One region of the Rhizobium sp. AN6A genome, then DNA from elsewhere that is predicted to be linked to it. Evidence: predicted binding sites of a transcription regulator. Region 1 holds the regulator's gene; each other region holds the start of a gene.
The links. Region 1 encodes PhoB, which activates phosphate uptake and scavenging genes when phosphate is short. Its sites were predicted from a motif close to TGTCATNNANCTGTCAT; they were not measured.
Positions count from the first base shown of each region.

Region 1 (4,561 bases):
GTCAACGGCGCTTCGAGCCGTCCGGAAGCCGCGGGTGTTGGCGTTGCGCTGATCGGCTCGTTCTACATGATGCTGATCGTGCTGGTGCTGTCGCTGCCGATCGGTGTTGCGGCCTCCATCTATCTGGAGGAATTTGCCCCCAAGAACCGGTTGACGGACCTTATCGAGGTTAACATCAACAATCTGGCGGCTGTTCCCTCCATTGTTTACGGTCTGCTTGGTCTCTCCGTCTTCATCAACTTCATGGGCTTTCCACGCTCGGCCTCGCTGGTCGGCGGCCTCGTCCTGACGCTGATGACCCTGCCGACTATCATCATCGCGACCCGCGCTGCATTGAAGGCCGTGCCGCCGTCGATCCGCGCCGCCGCACTCGGTCTTGGCGCTTCCAAGATGCAGACGATTTTCCATCACGTCCTGCCGCTGGCAATGCCTGGCATTCTGACCGGCACCATCATCGGTCTCGCCCACGCACTGGGCGAAACGGCGCCGCTGCTTCTGATCGGCATGGTGGCATTCGTCGCGAACTATCCGACAACGCCTATGGATCCGTCCACGGCCCTGCCGGTGCAGATTTACATGTGGGCGAACGAAGCTGAGCGTGCCTTTGTCGAACGGACATCTGGCGCTATCATCATCCTGCTTCTGTTCCTCATTCTCATGAATGTTGGCGCAATCCTGTTGCGTCGCCGCTTTGAGCGGCGCTGGTAGAGGGAGCTAGAGCAATGAACATGTTGTCGGAAGCAGCAGTTGAAAAGGCGCTGGACAAGAAAATGAATGAAGTCTCATACAAGATGATCGGCAAGGACGTTTCGGTTTATTACGGCGAAAAGCGCGCGCTTTACGACGTGAACCTCAATGTCCGCGAAAACACGGTGACTGCACTTATCGGCCCGTCCGGTTGCGGTAAATCCACTTTCCTGCGCACCTTGAACCGCATGAACGACACGATCGACGGTTGCCGGGTCACCGGCAAGATCACGCTCGATACCGACGATATCTACGATCAGCAGATCGACGTCGTGGAACTGCGTGCCCGCGTCGGCATGGTGTTCCAGAAGCCGAACCCGTTTCCGAAGACGATTTATGAGAACATCGCCTACGGCCCGCGTATCCACGGTCTCGCCCGCAACAAGGCGGATATGGACCAGATCGTCGAGCATAGCCTGCAGAAAGCGGGTCTCTGGAACGAGGTGAAGGATCGTTTGCTGGAATCCGGCACGGGCCTCTCCGGTGGTCAGCAGCAGCGTCTGTGCATCGCACGCGCGGTTGCCGTCAGCCCGGAAGTGATCCTGATGGACGAGCCGTGCTCGGCGCTGGATCCGATCGCGACTGCGAAGGTCGAGGAACTGATCCACGAACTGCGCACCAACTACACCATCGTTATCGTCACGCACTCCATGCAGCAGGCGGCGCGCGTTTCCCAGCGTACGGCCATGTTCCATCTTGGTCATCTTGTCGAAGAAAACGAAACCGACAAGATGTTCACCAATCCGGACGACCAGCGCACGCAGGACTACATCATGGGCCGCTTCGGCTGATCCCCGGCCGGTGCTTTATCGTAACCGTACAAGACTGGTGCCTCTGCCGTGCCCCGCTGTTGGGCACGCGCATGCAGGCCAAGCCGGAGGAATAGACCATGACACAGACAACGACCCATTCGCATATCCTGTCTGCCTATGACGACGAACTGAAGTTTCTGACGCGCCGCATCGCTGAAATGGGCGGTCTTGCCGAGCAGATGTGCGGTGACGCCGTGCGCGCGCTCGTCAATTCCGATGCGGCGCTCGCGCAGAAAGTCATTTCGGACGACACAATTCTCGACCACGCTGAGCGCGAAATCGGCGACAAGGCGATTGTAACCATCGCCAAGCGTCAGCCGATGGCGGCAGACCTTCGCGAGATCATCGGCACCCTGCGTATCGCCGCCGATCTCGAACGCGTCGGCGATCTTGGCAAGAACACGGCCAAGCGCGTTATCGCTGTCGCCGGCACCGGCGTTCCGCGCAAGCTCGCCCGCGGCATCGAGCATCTGTCCGACCTGGCGCTGGTGCAGCTCAAGGAAGTCCTTGACGTCTATTCCACGCGTTCCGCCGAAAAGGCCAATGCGATCCGTGAACGCGACGAAGAAATCGATGCCATGTACACGTCGCTCTTCCGGGAGCTTCTGACCTACATGATGGAAGACCCGCGCAACATCACCACCTGCACGCATCTTCTGTTCTGCGCCAAGAACATCGAGCGTATCGGCGATCATGCGACGAATATCGCAGAGACGATCTATTACATGACCACCGGCAGCCAGCCGGAGGGCGAGCGTCCGAAGGACGACAGTTCCAACACGCTTGGTTCGGTGACCGAGTAACAGACAAGCAGAAGCTTGCGGAGTTCAGCATATGGTGCCCAAGATTGCAGTTGTGGAAGACGAGGAAGCATTGAGCGTCCTGCTTCGTTACAATCTCGAGGCTGAGGGATACGACGTCGACACGATACCCCGTGGCGACGAGGCGGAAATCAGGCTGCAGGAGCGCATTCCGGATCTTCTCATCCTGGACTGGATGTTGCCCGGTGTCTCCGGTATCGAACTGTGCCGGCGCTTGAGAATGCGGCCGGAAACAGAACGCCTGCCCATCATCATGCTGACGGCGCGTGGCGAAGAGAGCGAACGGGTTCGCGGTCTCGCTACCGGCGCTGACGATTATGTCGTCAAACCGTTTTCGACGCCGGAACTCATGGCCCGGGTCAAGGCCATGTTGCGCCGGGCCCGTCCGGAGGTTCTGTCGTCGGTGCTCAAATGCGGCGATATCGAGCTGGACCGCGAGACCCATCGCGTTCACCGCAAAAGCCGCGAAGTGCGCCTTGGCCCGACGGAATTCCGCTTGCTGGAATTCCTTATGACGTCGCCGGGTCGGGTGTTTTCCCGCTCGCAATTGCTGGATGGCGTCTGGGGTCACGATATCTATGTCGATGAGCGCACTGTCGATGTGCATGTCGGACGTCTGCGCAAGGCCCTGAATTTCTCGCACATGCAGGATGTCATCCGCACGGTGCGTGGTGCGGGATATTCGATGGAAGCCTGAGCGAAGCGGAACCAGATAGTTTCGCTGGCGAAGTAGTGCACCAAAGAAATCAGGAAGCCCGAAATCTGAAGAGATTTCGGGCTTTTTTTATATGAATACCGCCAAACTCGATGCCATTGTCCGTTTTGACCGGAGGAGATCGGCGACGCGTTGAAATCCGGATTGAAGAGGCCCGCCTAATAGTAAGGGGAAAGGGTGCGCCCTGCCATCAAGCCACCCCAGAAAGCGGCTTGATTTTCGTCATAAAAAAACGGGCCCGAAGGCCCGTAATTTTTGAGTGCTGAATGCGTGCCGCAACACTCAAGCCTTGCGGCGCTCGCTCACCGGCTGGTAGGCGAGTTTCGCATGGAACTTGCAATAGGGCGAAGATTCCAGCGCTTCACAACCGCAGAAATGGAAGTCGTCCTTCAGCGGATCGCCAACCGGCCACTTGCAGGTGCGCTCGGTCAGTTCCGTCAGCGTCAGGCGACGGGAAATCGGCGTGACAACGTTCTTGGAAGGAACGTAATCGAGAACCTGCGCGGTCTCGATATCGATCTCCTCGTGCAGCGCCGTTGCCGCGTTCGAACGGGTGAGGATGCGCGCCGGTGCCGCGTTGACGCGACCTGCGAAAGTGGTCGTGCGCGGGGCAGGGGCAGCGGTGCGCTTCGGCGCGGAGCGTGCCGAAGTCACTGGACCGCCAGCCTTGACGCGTCCCGGCAGATTGAGACGATGGACCTTGCCGATCACGGCATTACGGCTGACGCCGCCCAGCTGCGCTGCAATCTGGCTGGCGCTAAGGCCCTCGGACCACAATTTCTTGAGCTTTTCGACTCGTTCGTCTGTCCAGTTCATGCCGCTTCTCCGCTTGTCGCGTGTATTTTCGGCAGAATCCCTCTACGTCTCGCGGGCATGCCGCAAGCGTGGTTTCTGCCTGATTTTCGGTGACTAGTTCCGCCGCAATGCAGTCTAGTAATTAGCGATTAACCTAGTGCCAGCCAGACTCCGTGGCAAGAGTCGCGGGAATCATCTGGAATCGATTTTCCGGTTTTCCCCAACTTGCTGGCGTATTGAGTCTGAAAGGCAACACCTTGGGGCTGGCCCGCCGCCGCATACTAGTGCTTGAGAAGCCCGGGAAACGCTGACTTTTGTTGACATCGGCAAACGAAGTGACAATAGTGCCCCTGCCGCCGCGAGGCGGCATTTTGATTTTCAGGCGAGGGATAACCCCGCAAGCCTATTGACAACAGTTTGACAGCGCATCTGCGCAAGGAGTGATACAGCCATGGCCGAAGCCGGCGCGCCATTGTTTGATACGTTTTCAAGAGCCCCCCTGCGCTTCGAGCGCGGTGAGGGTGTATGGCTGTTCACGGAAAGCGGCGAGCGATATCTGGATTTTGCGGCCGGTGTTGCTGTCAACTCGCTGGGCCACGCCCATCCTCACCTCGTTGATGCGATCAAGACGCAGGCCGAGAAGGTCTGGCACGTCTCGAACCTTTATGAAG
Region 1 covers NZ_OCNC01000004.1:1,517,922-1,522,482, forward strand. The annotation lists gene pstA (phosphate ABC transporter permease PstA) at 1-708, shown strand, start outside; gene pstB (phosphate ABC transporter ATP-binding protein PstB) at 723-1,538, shown strand; gene phoU (phosphate signaling complex protein PhoU) at 1,637-2,362, shown strand; gene phoB (phosphate regulon transcriptional regulator PhoB) at 2,394-3,077, shown strand; gene CRO62_RS19960 (GcrA family cell cycle regulator) at 3,378-3,911, opposite strand; gene CRO62_RS19970 (aspartate aminotransferase family protein) at 4,342-4,561, shown strand, end outside.

Region 2 (4,561 bases), 1.1 Mb from region 1:
ATCAGCGCATCCGCCTCACCACGCTTCACCGACAGCGCGCCGATGACCGTGGAGTTGGTGCGCACGATGGTGCGGGCCGCCTCCGGGTTGATGCCGGCGCGGCCGACGAGGGCGAAATAATCATCGACGTAGTCGCGGTAACGCGGATCGTCTTCGGGATTGACCACCGCAAAATCGGTATTCGGACGGATGCGCAGGCCGAAGCGCTTCAGGCGCGTTTCGATGATCTGCGGGCGACCGATGAGGATCGGGATGCCGGTGCCTTCTTCCAGAAGCACCTGTGCGGCGCGCAGCACGCGTTCGTCTTCGCCTTCAGCAAAGATGATGCGCTTCTTTTCGGCAACCTTGGCGGCGTTGAAGACCGGTTTCATGATGAAGCCGGAACGCCAGACGAAGCGGTTCAGCTGGTCGAGATAGGCTTCGAAATCGCTGATCGGGCGGGCGGCGACACCGCTTGCGGCGGCAGCACGGGCAACGGCCGGCGCGATGCGCAGGATGAGACGCGGATCGAAAGGCGAGGGAATGAGGTAGTTCGGGCCGAAGATCGGCGTTTCGCCGCTATAGGCCTTGGCGGCGACTTCCGAGACTTCCTCGCGGGCAAGCTCGGCAATGGCCTGCACAGCGGCCATCTTCATTTCCTCGTTGATCGTGGTTGCGCCGCAATCCAGCGCGCCGCGGAAGATATAGGGGAAGCACAGCACGTTGTTGACCTGGTTCGGGAAGTCCGAACGGCCGGTGCAGATCATCGCATCCGGGCGGGCAGCACGGGCCACCTCCGGCATGATTTCCGGATTGGGGTTGGCAAGCGCCAGGATCAGCGGATTTTCCGCCATGCGCTCCAGAAGTTCCGGCTTCAGCACGCCTGCCGCCGAAAGACCGAGGAAGACATCCGCGCCGTCGATCGAGTCGGCCAGAACCCGCTTGTCGGTCTTCTGCGCGTAGACTTCCTTCCACTCGTCCATCAGCGAGTTGCGGCCGTCATAAACCAAGCCCTCGATATCGTGGACCCAGATGTTTTCTTTCTTTGCGCCCATGGCGACAAGCAGGTTGAGGCAGGCAAGGGCTGCCGCACCGGCGCCTGACGCAACGATCTTGACGCTCGAAAGCGATTTTCCGGCCAGTTCCAGCGCGTTGGTGACGGCGGCGGCGACGATGATCGCCGTGCCGTGCTGATCGTCGTGGAAGACGGGTATGTTCATCTTCTCGCGCAGCTGGCGCTCCACCTCGAAACATTCGGGCGCCTTGATGTCTTCAAGGTTGATGCCGCCGAAGGTGGGTTCCAGCGCTGCGATGGTGGAGACCATGTCGTTTATGCCGGGCGCATCGATCTCGATATCGAAAACGTCGATGCCGGCGAATTTCTTGAAGAGGACGGCCTTGCCCTCCATAACAGGCTTGGACGCAAGCGGGCCGATATTGCCAAGGCCAAGCACTGCCGTACCGTTGGAAATCACTGCAACGAGATTGGCGCGGGCGGTATATTCCGCTGCCATTTCCGGATTTTCATGGATGGCGAGGCAGGGGGCGGCGACACCCGGCGAGTAGGCAAGCGCCAGATCGCGCTGGTTGCCAAGGGGCTTGGTAGCCTGGATTTCCAGCTTGCCGGGGCGCGGGTAGCGGTGGAAAAAGAGCGCCTGTTCCTCGATGTCGGCCTTTGCCGTGTTGGCGGGCGTGTTGTTCTTATCGTGAGAGGTCATGTCTTCCACCGTCATGTCTGGTTCAATTCCGGCCCTCTGAATACAACAAACTTTCCCATGGTACAGCCGTTATTTGCCGCCCCCTCATGCAAATGCGGGCATGGCTTATTCGCGTTTTCGTGATGCCATCAGTCATATTCCATATAAAAACCGGCCATTGTCATGTTGCTGCAACACGAGTCTGGTTCTGAGAGGGAAGAAAGCCGCAGGGACGCAACCGAACAAGGGGATTAAATCCGTGGCCGGTCAAATTGAAACCAGACAGTTCAGAACGCTTTTCATTTCGGATGTCCATCTCGGTTCCAAGGCGGCCAAGACGGATTTTTTGCTCGACTTCCTGAAACATCACGAGGCCGATACGATCATCCTGGTCGGTGACATCATCGACGGCTGGCGTCTGCGCCGCAGCTGGTACTGGCCGCAGGGCTGCAACGACGTGGTGCAGAAGCTGTTGCGCAAGGCCCGCAAGGGAACACGTATCGTTTACATTCCCGGCAACCACGATGAATTCCTGCGCGAGTTCCCGGGCATGCATTTCGGCGGTATCGAAGTGGCCGAGCGCATGATCCACGAGGCGGCAGACGGCAAGAAATATCTCATCATCCATGGCGACGAGTTCGATGTGGTGGTGCGCAATGCCCGCCTTCTCGCCTATCTCGGTGACTGGGCCTACGACGCGGCGATTGCAATCAACATCGCCATTGCTGCGGTGCGCCGCCGCATCGGCCTGCCTTACTGGTCGTTTTCGGCCTGGGCCAAGCTGCAGGTCAAACACGCCGTCAACTTCATCGGCGAATTCCAGCGTGTGGTCGCCGACGAGGCGCGCCGCAACAATGTCGAAGGCGTTATCTGTGGCCACATTCACCATGCGGTGATGGAAGACATGGATGGCATCCGCTACATCAACACCGGCGACTGGGTGGAAAGCTGCACGGCGATTGCCGAAAATGCCGATGGCACTTTCGAGCTGATCACCTGGATGCAGACAAGCGATGTCCCTGAACGCACATCGGACGAGATGGAACCGGTTGATATTCCGGGGCTGATTGGCAAGCACGCGGCCTGATTGGGGTTGGTTCAACAGGCAGGGCGATCCCTAAGCGCGGGATGGCTCAGCTTTCTGTCGTCATCCTTGGGCTTGTCCCAAGGATCTGCAACCGATTGATTTCGCGCGACGTGGATAGATCCTCGGGACAAGCCCGAGGATGACGTCGAGTGTGATGCAAGGCTGGTCATGCAGTTTACGTGATACTGCAAAGATTGTTGCGATGTGCGGCGTAGTGCTTTCACACGAAACCCGAAGACGGCTCTTATCCCCACAACTCCGGCTGCGGCGGATAAACCAGCGAACCCTCGTAAACGAGGCCCGGCTGCCGGTCCTGCCTGAGAATCAGCGGGCCGTCGAGATCGGAGAAGGCGGCTCCCTGGGCGGCCAGAACGGCGGGAGCCATGCCAAGCGAGGTGCCGAGCATGCAGCCGACCATGATGATGAAGCCTAGCCGCTCCGCCTCTGCCTTCATGACAAGTGCTTCCGTGAGACCGCCAGTCTTGTCCAGCTTGATGTTGATCGCATCGTAACGGTCGCGCAGGTCGGCGAGGTCCCTGGTGGAATGCACGCTTTCATCGGCGCAGATGGGGACCGGGTGGTCGATGCGGGCCAGGATGGCGTCCTTGCCGGCGGGAAGCGGCTGTTCGATGAGCGCGATGTTCAGTTCCGCTGCAAGTTTCAGATAATATTCGATATTATCGTCGTTCCAGCCCTCATTGGCGTCGATGATGATACGCGCGTCAGGTGCTGCGGTGCGCACGGCCCGCAGGCGCGCCTCGTCATCCGCCGTTCCGGTCTTGATCTTCAGCAGCGGGCGGCCAGCGTTTTCCGCCGTTTTCGCCGCCATGGTCTCGGGGTCGGCAAGCGAGATGGTATAGGCGGTAACGAGCGGTTTTGCCGCGTGTCCGAGACTATGTTCGGCAGCACTTTTGCCACTCATCTTGGCTTCGAGGTCCCATAGTGCGCAATCCACTGCGTTGCGGGCGGCGCCGGGTTTCATCACCTGCTGCAATTCCTGCCGTGTCAGGCCGCCGGCAATCTGCTCAGCCATTGCTTCGATATCGGCGACAACGCCTTCGATGCTTTCGCCATAACGCGGATAGGGCACACATTCGCCAATGCCGGTAAAGGAACCATCGCGGATGGTGCACGTTACGACATCCGCATGCGTCCGGGTGCCGCGTGAAATAGTGAAGCTGCCAGCAACGGCGAAACGTTCTGTTGTGGCTTGAAGGTAACGGGGCATGTTTTTTCACTTCCTAACAGGCGTTAAAAGACACATGACGCCAAATTTATCGCGAATTGTCGGCTGTCACTGTGGCTTGCCGAAGGCCAAACCGTTATGAAACCTTTAAGAATCTCGTGACGGCTGCACTCGCTCGGAGCATTATGCAAGAACAGGATATACGGCAACAGGCGAACCCGGCCGCAATCACCGAAGACGGCGCCGTCTCCGGCGGCGGCCAGCGGTATGCCTTGAGCGGTTCCTGGCGCAACAGCAATCTTTCCGGCATTTTTGCACGCCTCGAAAACATCGAGAAAAGCGGCCCTGCCGGTCCGGTGGAGATCGATCTTTCCTCGGTGGAGGCAATCGACACGACCGGCGCCTGGGTCATCCGGCGATTGCGCGAAGATATGGAAGCGAAGGGCGTTACCGTCACGCTTACCGGAAACGAGCGAATCGAGGATCTGATCGGCCAATTGCCGGATAAAGCGGCGATGGAGGGTGAGCCTGCCGCCAAGGTGGGACTTGCCGAACGCTTCTTCTCGCCGATCGGACAAGCTGTCGTCCAGAATGGTGCGGATTTCCTCGCGG
Region 2 covers NZ_OCNC01000004.1:2,652,476-2,657,036, reverse strand. The annotation lists gene CRO62_RS25685 (NADP-dependent malic enzyme) at 1-1,697, opposite strand, end outside; gene CRO62_RS25680 (UDP-2,3-diacylglucosamine diphosphatase) at 1,927-2,763, shown strand; gene dgcA (N-acetyl-D-Glu racemase DgcA) at 3,008-3,991, opposite strand; gene CRO62_RS25670 (ABC transporter permease) at 4,135-4,561, shown strand, end outside.
Region 2: the regulator PhoB is predicted to act here: its motif matches at 1,856-1,872, upstream of CRO62_RS25680 (UDP-2,3-diacylglucosamine diphosphatase).

Region 3 (4,561 bases), 280 kb from region 1:
CCCCTCGCCGACCCCGAAGTTCGACAATCCGAAAATGCACCTGTCGGACGCCCTGCAATTGTTCGGGGCCGGGCGCGAAAAGCGCATCTATGCTGTGCCACCCTATACGGATGTCGTCAGCCTGGATTTCGAGGACCATCCGTTTGAAATCCAGAGCTTCGACAAGCCCTGCGCGCTGTGCGGCGGTGAGAATGTCTATCTGGACGAGGTGGTGCTGGACGACAAGGGCGGGCGGATGTTCGTCTGCTCCGATACCGACCATTGCGAAGACCGCCGCGCCCATGGCCACAAGGGCCATTTGCTGGCGGATGTGAAGGAGGCCGCAGAATGAGCGACGCACCGCTTCTGAAAGTCAGGGACGTTTCCAAATATTACGGCGACCGCGCCGGTTGCCGCAACGTCTCCTTCGAGCTTTATCCGGGCGAGGTTCTGGCAATCGTCGGTGAATCCGGCTCCGGCAAGACCACGCTTCTCAACTGCATTTCCACACGGCTCGTGCCGACGGCTGGCAGCGTGGAATATCGCATGCGCGACGGCTCGGTGCGAGACCTCTATCATATGGGCGAGGCCGAACGGCGTTTCCTGATGCGGACAGACTGGGGTTTCGTGCACCAGAACCCAGCGGATGGGCTGCGCATGGCGGTTTCGGCCGGCGCCAATGTCGGCGAGCGGCTTATGGCTGTCGGTAACCGGCATTACGGCAACATCCGGCAATCGGCCAGCGAGTGGCTGGAACGGGTGGAAATCGGCACAGACCGCATTGACGACCAGCCGCGCGCCTTTTCCGGCGGCATGCGTCAGCGTCTGCAGATTGCCCGCAACCTGGTGACCTCACCGCGCCTCGTCTTCATGGACGAACCGACCGGCGGCCTCGATGTCTCGGTGCAGGCACGCCTGCTCGATCTCGTGCGTGGTCTCGTCAACGATCTCGGCCTCGCCGTTATCGTCGTCACCCATGATCTGGCGGTAGCGCGGCTGCTTTCCCATCGCATGATGGTGATGAAGGGTGGTGACGTCATCGAACACGGTCTGACAGACCGGGTGCTGGATGATCCGCGCGAACCCTACACGCAATTGCTTGTTTCCTCCATTTTGCAGGTTTGACGCCATGCCGACACCCCTTATCGTTTCGGAAGTCTTCAAAAGCTTCACCATGCATCTTCGCGATGGCATCGAACTGCCTGTTGTCCGCGATGTCAGTTTCTCCGTTTCCGGCGGAGAATGTGTCGTGCTCGGCGGCCCGTCCGGCATCGGCAAAAGCTCGATCCTGAAAATGCTCTATGGCAATTATGCCATCGACAGCGGCCAGATCCTCATCCGCCACGAGGATCAGGTCATCGACATGGGCAGCGCCTCGCCGCGCACAATCCTCGAGATTCGCCATCGCACCATCGGGTATGTCAGCCAGTTTCTGCGCACCGTGCCGCGCGTTCCGGCTATCGACGTCGTCGCCGAGCCGCTTTTTGCGCGCAAGGTTGCTGCGGAAGAGGCCCGCGAGCAGGCAGCCGTTCTGCTTTCGAAACTCAACCTGCCACGGGAACTGTGGTCGCTGCCGCCAGCAACCTTTTCCGGCGGCGAGCAGCAGCGCGTCAACATCGCACGCGGTTTCATCACCGATCACGCGATCCTGCTTCTCGATGAACCGACCGCATCCCTCGATGCCGCCAACCGACGGGTGGTCGTGGAGATGATCGCCGAAAAGAAGCGCAAAGGGACCGCCTTGCTCGGTATTTTCCATGACGAGGAAGTGCGGGAAGCTGTGGCCGATCGCGTTCTGGATGTCTCGCAATTCTCCCCCCGGAAGGCAGCGGCATGAGTGTGAAGGTCGGTCTCGAACCTGTTGTCCACGAAAGTGCCCGCGTCACCAATTCATCGATCGGCCGCTATACCGAAATTTCGGAACGCTGCCGCATCGAGGAAGTGGAGATGGGCGACTATTCCTATGTCATGCAGGACGGTGCGATCTGGTGCGCCACCATCGGCAAATTCGTCAACATCGCCGCATCCGTCCGCATCAACGCGACCAATCATCCGATGTCGCGCGCCACACTTCACCATTTCACCTACCGTGCCCGCAGCTATTGGGACGACGCCGAAGATGAAAATGACTTCTTCGCCGCCCGCCGCGCCAAGCGCGTGGTGATCGGCCACGATGTCTGGATCGGCCATGGCGCGACCATCCTGCCTGGCGTCACAATCGGAAACGGTGCGGTAATCGGGGCCGGTGCGGTCGTGTCGAAAGACGTTGCGCCCTATACCATCGTCGGCGGCGTACCCGCCCGGCTGATCAGGAACCGCTTCCCGGCGGACCTTGGCCAGCGCATGGACGATCTCAAATGGTGGGACTGGGACCACGCAACGCTGCGCGGCGCACTGGACGATTTCCGCACCCTCGCCGCCGAGGATTTCGTGGCGAAATACGCCGGGTAAAATCGCCCCACACCGAAGAAACTGCAGATTCCGGGGTCATGCTCCGGGGTCTCCCTAACCATGTCTGCGAGACACAGCGCGGGCTTCAAGCCCTTGGCACGACTACTAAAAGGTTCGCAGGCGACTACGCGCACGCCTTATCTGCGCATTCTGTAATATTTTCTTCATCAAACTGACATTCACGCTTCACGCACCGCTGTTAGGTCGAACCCCATCAGAAGAAGATTGGACGGGGAAATGAGCTTTCACCTGAAGCAAGTCACGCGCCGTTTCGGCAACCACACTGCGGTCGATTCCGTGAATGTGGAAATTCCGCAAGGCCAGATGGTTGGCGTGATCGGACGTTCTGGCGCAGGAAAGTCAACGCTGCTGCGCATGATCAACCGCCTCGTCGATCCCTCCTCGGGTTCCATTCATTTCAACGACACGGAAGTCTCTTCGCTGAAGGGTGCCGCCCTGCGCAACTGGCAGCGCGACTGCGCGATGATCTTCCAGCAGTTCAATCTGGTGCCGCGTCTCGACGTGCTCACCAATGTCATGCTTGGCCGCCTGAACCACCGTTCGACCGTGCTCAGCCTGTTCAACATCTTCACGGATGAAGAGCGCCTGATGGCGATTGCCGCCCTCGAGCGGCTCGGCATCGAGCACGTAGCCATGCAGGCGGCAGGCACGCTTTCCGGCGGCCAGCAGCAGCGCGTCGCTATCGCACGGGCACTAATGCAGTCTCCGAAGATGGTTCTCGCCGACGAGCCGATCGCCTCTCTCGATCCCCTGAACGCCAAGATCGTCATGGACGCCCTGCGCGACATCAACGAGCGTGAAGGCATCACCGTCATCACCAATCTGCATACGCTGGATACGGCGCGCAATTATTGCGAACGCATCATCGGCATGTCGCAGGGTCGAGTCGTTTTCGACGGAACGCCCGCCGAACTGACGGCGGCGGCGGTCACGGAGATTTACGGCACGGATTCACACGGCGCCGGCATCGACGAGACCATGACCTCGACCAGCATCAATATTCCCGGCGCGCAGCTTGCCGCGCGTCCGGTTCAGCAATCTGCCGGTCCCGAACCGCTGGCTCTCGCCGGGCTCTGAGGAACCGCTCAGCATCGTTTGCGCCCGCGTCAAGGGCCGATACTTCACAACAAACTCCGGCTCGCCGGGAAACAGGAGAAAGTCCATGTTGAAGAAAATCCTTCTTTCGGCAGTCGCCCTCGGCGTTCTGGCCGGTTCGGCCATGGCTCAGGACGTCAAGGTCCTGCGTATCGGTCTCGACGGTTCGGAAAATGAAGCCGACCAGATCCGCAACACGAAGTGCGTTGCCGATGGCCTCAAGGCTGCAACCGGCGTTTCCGAAGTTCAGGTTTTCCCGTCGCCGGACTATAACGGCGTTATCCAGGGCCTGCTCGGCGGCACCATCGACATTGCCTCCATGGGCGCTTCTTCCTACGCCAAGATCGCCATTGCCGATCCCAAGGCCGTCGATCCGATCCTGACCTATACCGGCTCTGACGGTTCCAGCGGCTACTACACGATCATGGTTGCCCGCAAGGACAGCGGCATCAAGTCTCTGGCTGATGCCAAGGGCAAGAAGATCGGCTTCGCCGACCCTGACTCCACCTCCGGCTTCCTCGTCCCGAACGTATCGATCCCGAAGGAAACCGGCGTTCCGGTCAAGGAATATTTCTCCGAAACCGGCTTCGGCGGCGGCCATGAGAACCTCGTTCTCGCCGTTCTCGATAAAAAGTTCGACGTCGGCACGACATTCGGTTCGGGCGTCGGCAAGTGGGAAGAAGGCTACTCCGGCGGCAACCTTCACCAGATGGTCAAGAAGGGCAACCTCGACATGGACGATATCGTTCAGGTCTGGAAGTCCCCGCTGATCCCGAACGGTCCGCTTCTCGTTGCCAACAAGATCGGTGACAGCATGAAGCAGAAGGTCGAAGACTTCTTCATGGAACTGCCGAAGAAGGATCTCGCCTGCTTCCAGGGTTACACCCAGGGCAAGAACACTGCCTACATCAAGGTCGACCCGGCTTTCTACCAGACGATCATCGACGCCCGTAAGTCCGTTATCGGCGGCTGATCCTCAGATCATATCCAGAAGCGGCGGTGCCTTGCGGCATCG
Region 3 covers NZ_OCNC01000004.1:1,233,483-1,238,043, reverse strand. The annotation lists gene CRO62_RS18515 (alpha-D-ribose 1-methylphosphonate 5-phosphate C-P-lyase PhnJ) at 1-331, shown strand, start outside; gene phnK (phosphonate C-P lyase system protein PhnK) at 328-1,104, shown strand; gene phnL (phosphonate C-P lyase system protein PhnL) at 1,109-1,816, shown strand; gene CRO62_RS18500 (DapH/DapD/GlmU-related protein) at 1,813-2,430, shown strand; gene phnC (phosphonate ABC transporter ATP-binding protein) at 2,668-3,528, shown strand; gene phnD (phosphonate ABC transporter substrate-binding protein) at 3,614-4,519, shown strand.
Region 3: the regulator PhoB is predicted to act here: its motif matches at 2,593-2,609, upstream of phnC (phosphonate ABC transporter ATP-binding protein).

Region 4 (4,561 bases), 720 kb from region 1:
AACAAATCGGCAGGCTGGACCGCCAGCCAAGCCATGTGGAGATGCTCAATCTCCTGAGCCGGGCTGCCGGGTTTCGCAACTTTCAGCATCTGCGTGCCGCGCGTACGCCACCCGTGGAAAGTGGCTCGCCGCCTCCGCAGACACGACCGGAGACAATGCCTGCCAATGAGGGCAGGGTGCTGAAGACCGCGCGGACTTTCGATGCTGCCGGTAGATTGGTGCAATGGCCGGCCCGCCGCGCCCAGCAGGAACTGTGCCTCTGGTATCTGTGGGCAAGAATACCAGCCGGTCGCAGTTTCTCAGAACGCGAATTCAGCAGCTTTCTCGATGGTCTGCACCGGTTTGGAGATGCCGCGATGCTGCGGCGTGACATGGTGGGTCTCCGGCTCATCCGCCGTAACCGCGACGGCAGCGACTATCAACGCATCGAGCAGAAGCCACCGCCGGAACTGCCACTGCTGTTGCGTATCGTGAGTGGCCGCAATTGAGTAAATGCCCTCCCGGCCGATGAAACGCCGGGAGGGCTGCAAGCTCTAGAGAACGAGGCGGAACTTTGCGAAACCTTCGGCGCCGTCGCCGGCATCCTCGATTTTTGCGCCCTTGATGTCAGCCGCGTAATTACGACCCTTCGGGCCAGTCTCGAAGATGGCGGTCGTATTGGCAACCGGGGCGAAGGACCAGTTGGCATCCGCCGACGGGTTGATGGTGCCCTGATCGATGATATAGCGCACGATCACGTCGCGGTTGGTATCGGGCGCCACGAAGATCACCTTGTCGCCGGCGATATCGGGGAATTTTCCGCCGCCGCTTGCCCGGTAATTGTTGGTCGCCACCACGAATTTCTGCTCGGGATCGATCGGCTTGCCGTCGAATTGCAGGTTGACGATGCGGTTGCTGTCGGGATTGACGGCCTTGCCGTCCTTGTCGAACTTCGCCGGTTTGGAAACGTCGATCTGGTAGGTGACACCGTCGATGACGTCGAAATTATAGGACGGGAAATCCGCGTTTAGGAGCGGCGCATCCTTTGCGCCGGCCTCGACGGTGTTGAACATGCCCGCGGACATTTCCAGCCAGTTCTTCACCTGCGCACCGTTGATCAGTACCGCCTGCACCGTGTTGGGGTATAGGTAGAGATCGGCGACGTTCTTGATGGCGATGTCACCGGCAGGGACATCGGTATAATAATCCGCACCACCGCGACCGCCAGACTTGAAGGGCGCTGCTGCCGAAAGCACGGGCAGATCCTTATATTGCCCTTCCTTCAGCATGTCCTTGATGTACCACGTCTGGGCATTGGAGACGATCTGCACGGACGGGTCGTCGGCCACCAGCGCGAAGTAGGAATAGAGTGGCGCCGACGTCTTGCCGACCGGGCGGCGAACATAGGCGAGCGCCGCTTCGTGATCTGCCTTGGCGGCGGCTATGACCTCCGGCTTGTCCGTGACATCTGCAACGACCTTGCGATTATCGTCGCGGTGGTAGATCGGCCGGGCCTCGGAGGTGAAATCGACGATCTTCCAGCTCTTGCCGTCCTTTTCGAGCAGAAGGTCGATGAGGCCCATATGCGAGCCCCAGAAACCCGCCATCACGGCCGGCTTGCCCATCAGCGTACCCTTGACCGCATCCGCACCCTCGATGCCGTCCCATGTCTTCGGACCGGGGAAGACCAGGTGCTGGTGGCCCGTGAAGATGGCGTCAATGCCTTCCACGCCCGCCAGATAAAGCGAGGCGTTTTCCATGCGATCGGTCTGGCCCTTGCCATCGATGCCGGAATGGGAAAGGGCGATGACGATATCGGCACCTTCTTCCTTCATGACCGGAACCCAGGCTTTAGCCGCCTCGACGATATCGCGCGTCTGGGCCTTGCCCTCGAGGTTCTTGGAATCCCACATCATGATCTGCGGCGGCACGAAACCGATGATACCGACCTTGACCGGGCTGGTTACGCCTGCACCATCGCGGATCTGTTTCTCGAGGATGACGTAAGGCTTGAAGAACAGCTCATCCTGCTTGGGATCGGAAGCCAGCTGACCCTTGGTGAGGTTGGCGCAGACATAAGGGAAACCGGCGCCCGCCAGCGTATTGGACATATAGTCGAGGCCGTAATTGAATTCGTGGTTGCCAAGCGTGCCACAATCATAGCCGAGGACATTCATGGCGTTGATAACGGGATGCTTGTCGCCGGCCTTCATGCCGCGCTCATAGGCGATGTAATCGCCGAGCGGATTGCCCTGCAGGAAGTCGCCATTGTCCACCAGCATTGAGTTTCCGGCCTCGGCACGGATGGCGCCGATGATCGAAGCGGTGCGCGCCAGACCCATCGTGTCGTTCGGTTTGTCGGCGTAATAATCATAGGGAAAGACGTGAACGTGGATGTCAGTCGTTTCCATGATGCGCAGATGCGCCTGGTTGGCTGCGGCGCGCGCGGCGAAGGGATGCAACAGCACCAGAGCCGAAGAGGCGGCGATGCCACCCAGAAGCGAACGGCGAGTGATGGGGTGGAGAGCGAGAAGCGACGACATGGGAACTCCTTCGTATGAAGCTTGCTCTGTCAGGAAAACGACAAGGTAGAAGCAATCCCCGAGGAGTCCATCATCAAAATGACAAGCCCGTGACGGACGGGCCAGTTTTCAACCGTTTGATAAATTTTTTGTCACAAGGTGGTCGCGCGCGCATGGCGCGCTTCGGGAATGCGCTATGTCCGGTCTGCGCATTCCCCTTGTTGGAAACGTCTGCTTAGCGGGCGAGAGTCGGTTTTACTTCTTCGTGGAAGAAGCGGAAATAAGACGACAGCTGTGCCAGCGTGTTGGTGGAAAGCTTGAGTTGCAGGCCGAGCCGGTTCATGTGCTGCCATTGCACGACACCCTCGATGAGACCCAGATCTTCACTCTGCACCTTCACCCGGCTTCCCTTGGCGGCAGCGAAAGGCCCGTCCAGTTCTAGCGCCATGCCGGTGGCGGACAGGTCCACCACGCGGCCTCGGGTCGACTGGCTGAAATAGTGCACGGTCGCGTAAATCCGGGTCTTGCTACGGGTCGCAGTGCGGGTCGCCATATTGAGGTTGTTTGTCATTTCGCTACTCAAATCAATTGTTTCCGATGCTTGCATCATGACGCAGAAAGTTTGAGAGCCGTTTAGCCGTTTGCTTAAAATTGCAAGTAATAGCGCGATTATGCTGTGTCGATACGGCACTGGTAGCAATTGTTGCGGGCGGAGCGCACATGCACATAAGCGATGTCTGCGCGCTCCAGAAGATGCGCTGCGCGTGAAAGGATTTCGTCCGTCGCCGTCACCGCGCCGGTGCCGTAGACGATGCGGTCGTCAGTGCCATAGCCGCGAACGATATAATCGGGGCTGTTAAGCATCGTGGGAAGGGCATCCGTCTGCGGATAGTGCTCACAGGCTTCAGCGTGAAGAAAGACTGGCCCCGTTTCCGCATAGGGCTGGAGCGAAGGGAAGGGCCGGTAGGCGAGGATCAGCATCCCTTCGCCTTCATTAATCTGGGAAAGGCAATGGCGGCACGGCATGCCGCCTGGAGAAACGGCCTTTTCCGGCGGGTTGCCATAGGCGTCGGCGGCTCCCGCCCGGAAAGCCTCAGCTTCCTTAGCCGGCATTGCTGTAAAGACGAGATCGGTCATGGCGAGGTCCTTCTGTTGGGATCGGCGTTGCTTCTTTGCAGCTATGATCCCGAAACAGACCTCTATCCACCCGATTCTTGACGGGTGATGCAACCAGCCCATTGCGTGACTCGTTAGCATCGGGAATCAGTGGCGCTCCTCGATCCCGGAAGGTCTGATTTTATGTTCCGTCGTTTTCTGGCCGCCGTTCCGCTGGCTTTCGTTTCTTTGACGGTTCCGATCGACACGCAGGCGCAGGTCGCCTCCGGTCTCGGTGGCCTTTCCGACGATCAGCTCCAGCAGGCGGTCAATTTCGTCATCGGCAATGCGATCTTCTCGCTTTATCACGAGGGTGCACGCATGCTGATCTCGGATTTCGGTGCGCCGGAGACCGGCAGCGCGCAAGCACCTGCGGATCAGCTGGCGGGCACGCTCATCCTTCAGGCTAACGAGGAATGGCTTGATACCGCACTCGTCAATGCTACCGACAGCTGGTATCTGGCGCGCGAGACGGAGGCTTTGCCCCAGCACGAAGCACCGGTGTTTTCGGCGCTTGTTCCCGACAAGAGCCGCGATCGCAACATGGCCTGCCTGATGGTCGGCCGCGACAAGGACGGCTATGGCGATCTTGCCACCATGATGGGGCTCGCCAATGACGAATTTGCCAAATGTGGCGCCGCCTATCCGCGTATCGCATCGGCGTGGGAAGATTTTCTGACGCCCCACCGCGCGCAGACGCCATCCAGATTTACCGTGAGCTACGTGCCGCCGCGCGATCCGGAGCTGGAACCTTACGCCATCATGGTCAAGGAATCGAAGGTTCTCGATCTTATCAGCCGCAGTTTCGGCGCTTACGGCTTGAAAGGCGAGGTCAAGTTGACGGCGAAGTCCTGCGGGCGTCCCGATGTCTACTGGTCGGCCGAAAAACGCGAGATCACCTATTG
Region 4 covers NZ_OCNC01000004.1:2,241,984-2,246,544, forward strand. The annotation lists gene CRO62_RS23600 (DUF2087 domain-containing protein) at 1-488, shown strand, start outside; gene CRO62_RS23605 (bifunctional 2',3'-cyclic-nucleotide 2'-phosphodiesterase/3'-nucleotidase) at 534-2,522, opposite strand; gene CRO62_RS23610 (PilZ domain-containing protein) at 2,737-3,072, opposite strand; gene CRO62_RS23615 (DUF1203 domain-containing protein) at 3,171-3,638, opposite strand; gene CRO62_RS23620 (DUF4344 domain-containing metallopeptidase) at 3,801-4,561, shown strand, end outside.
Region 4: the regulator PhoB is predicted to act here: its motif matches at 2,601-2,617, upstream of CRO62_RS23605 (bifunctional 2',3'-cyclic-nucleotide 2'-phosphodiesterase/3'-nucleotidase).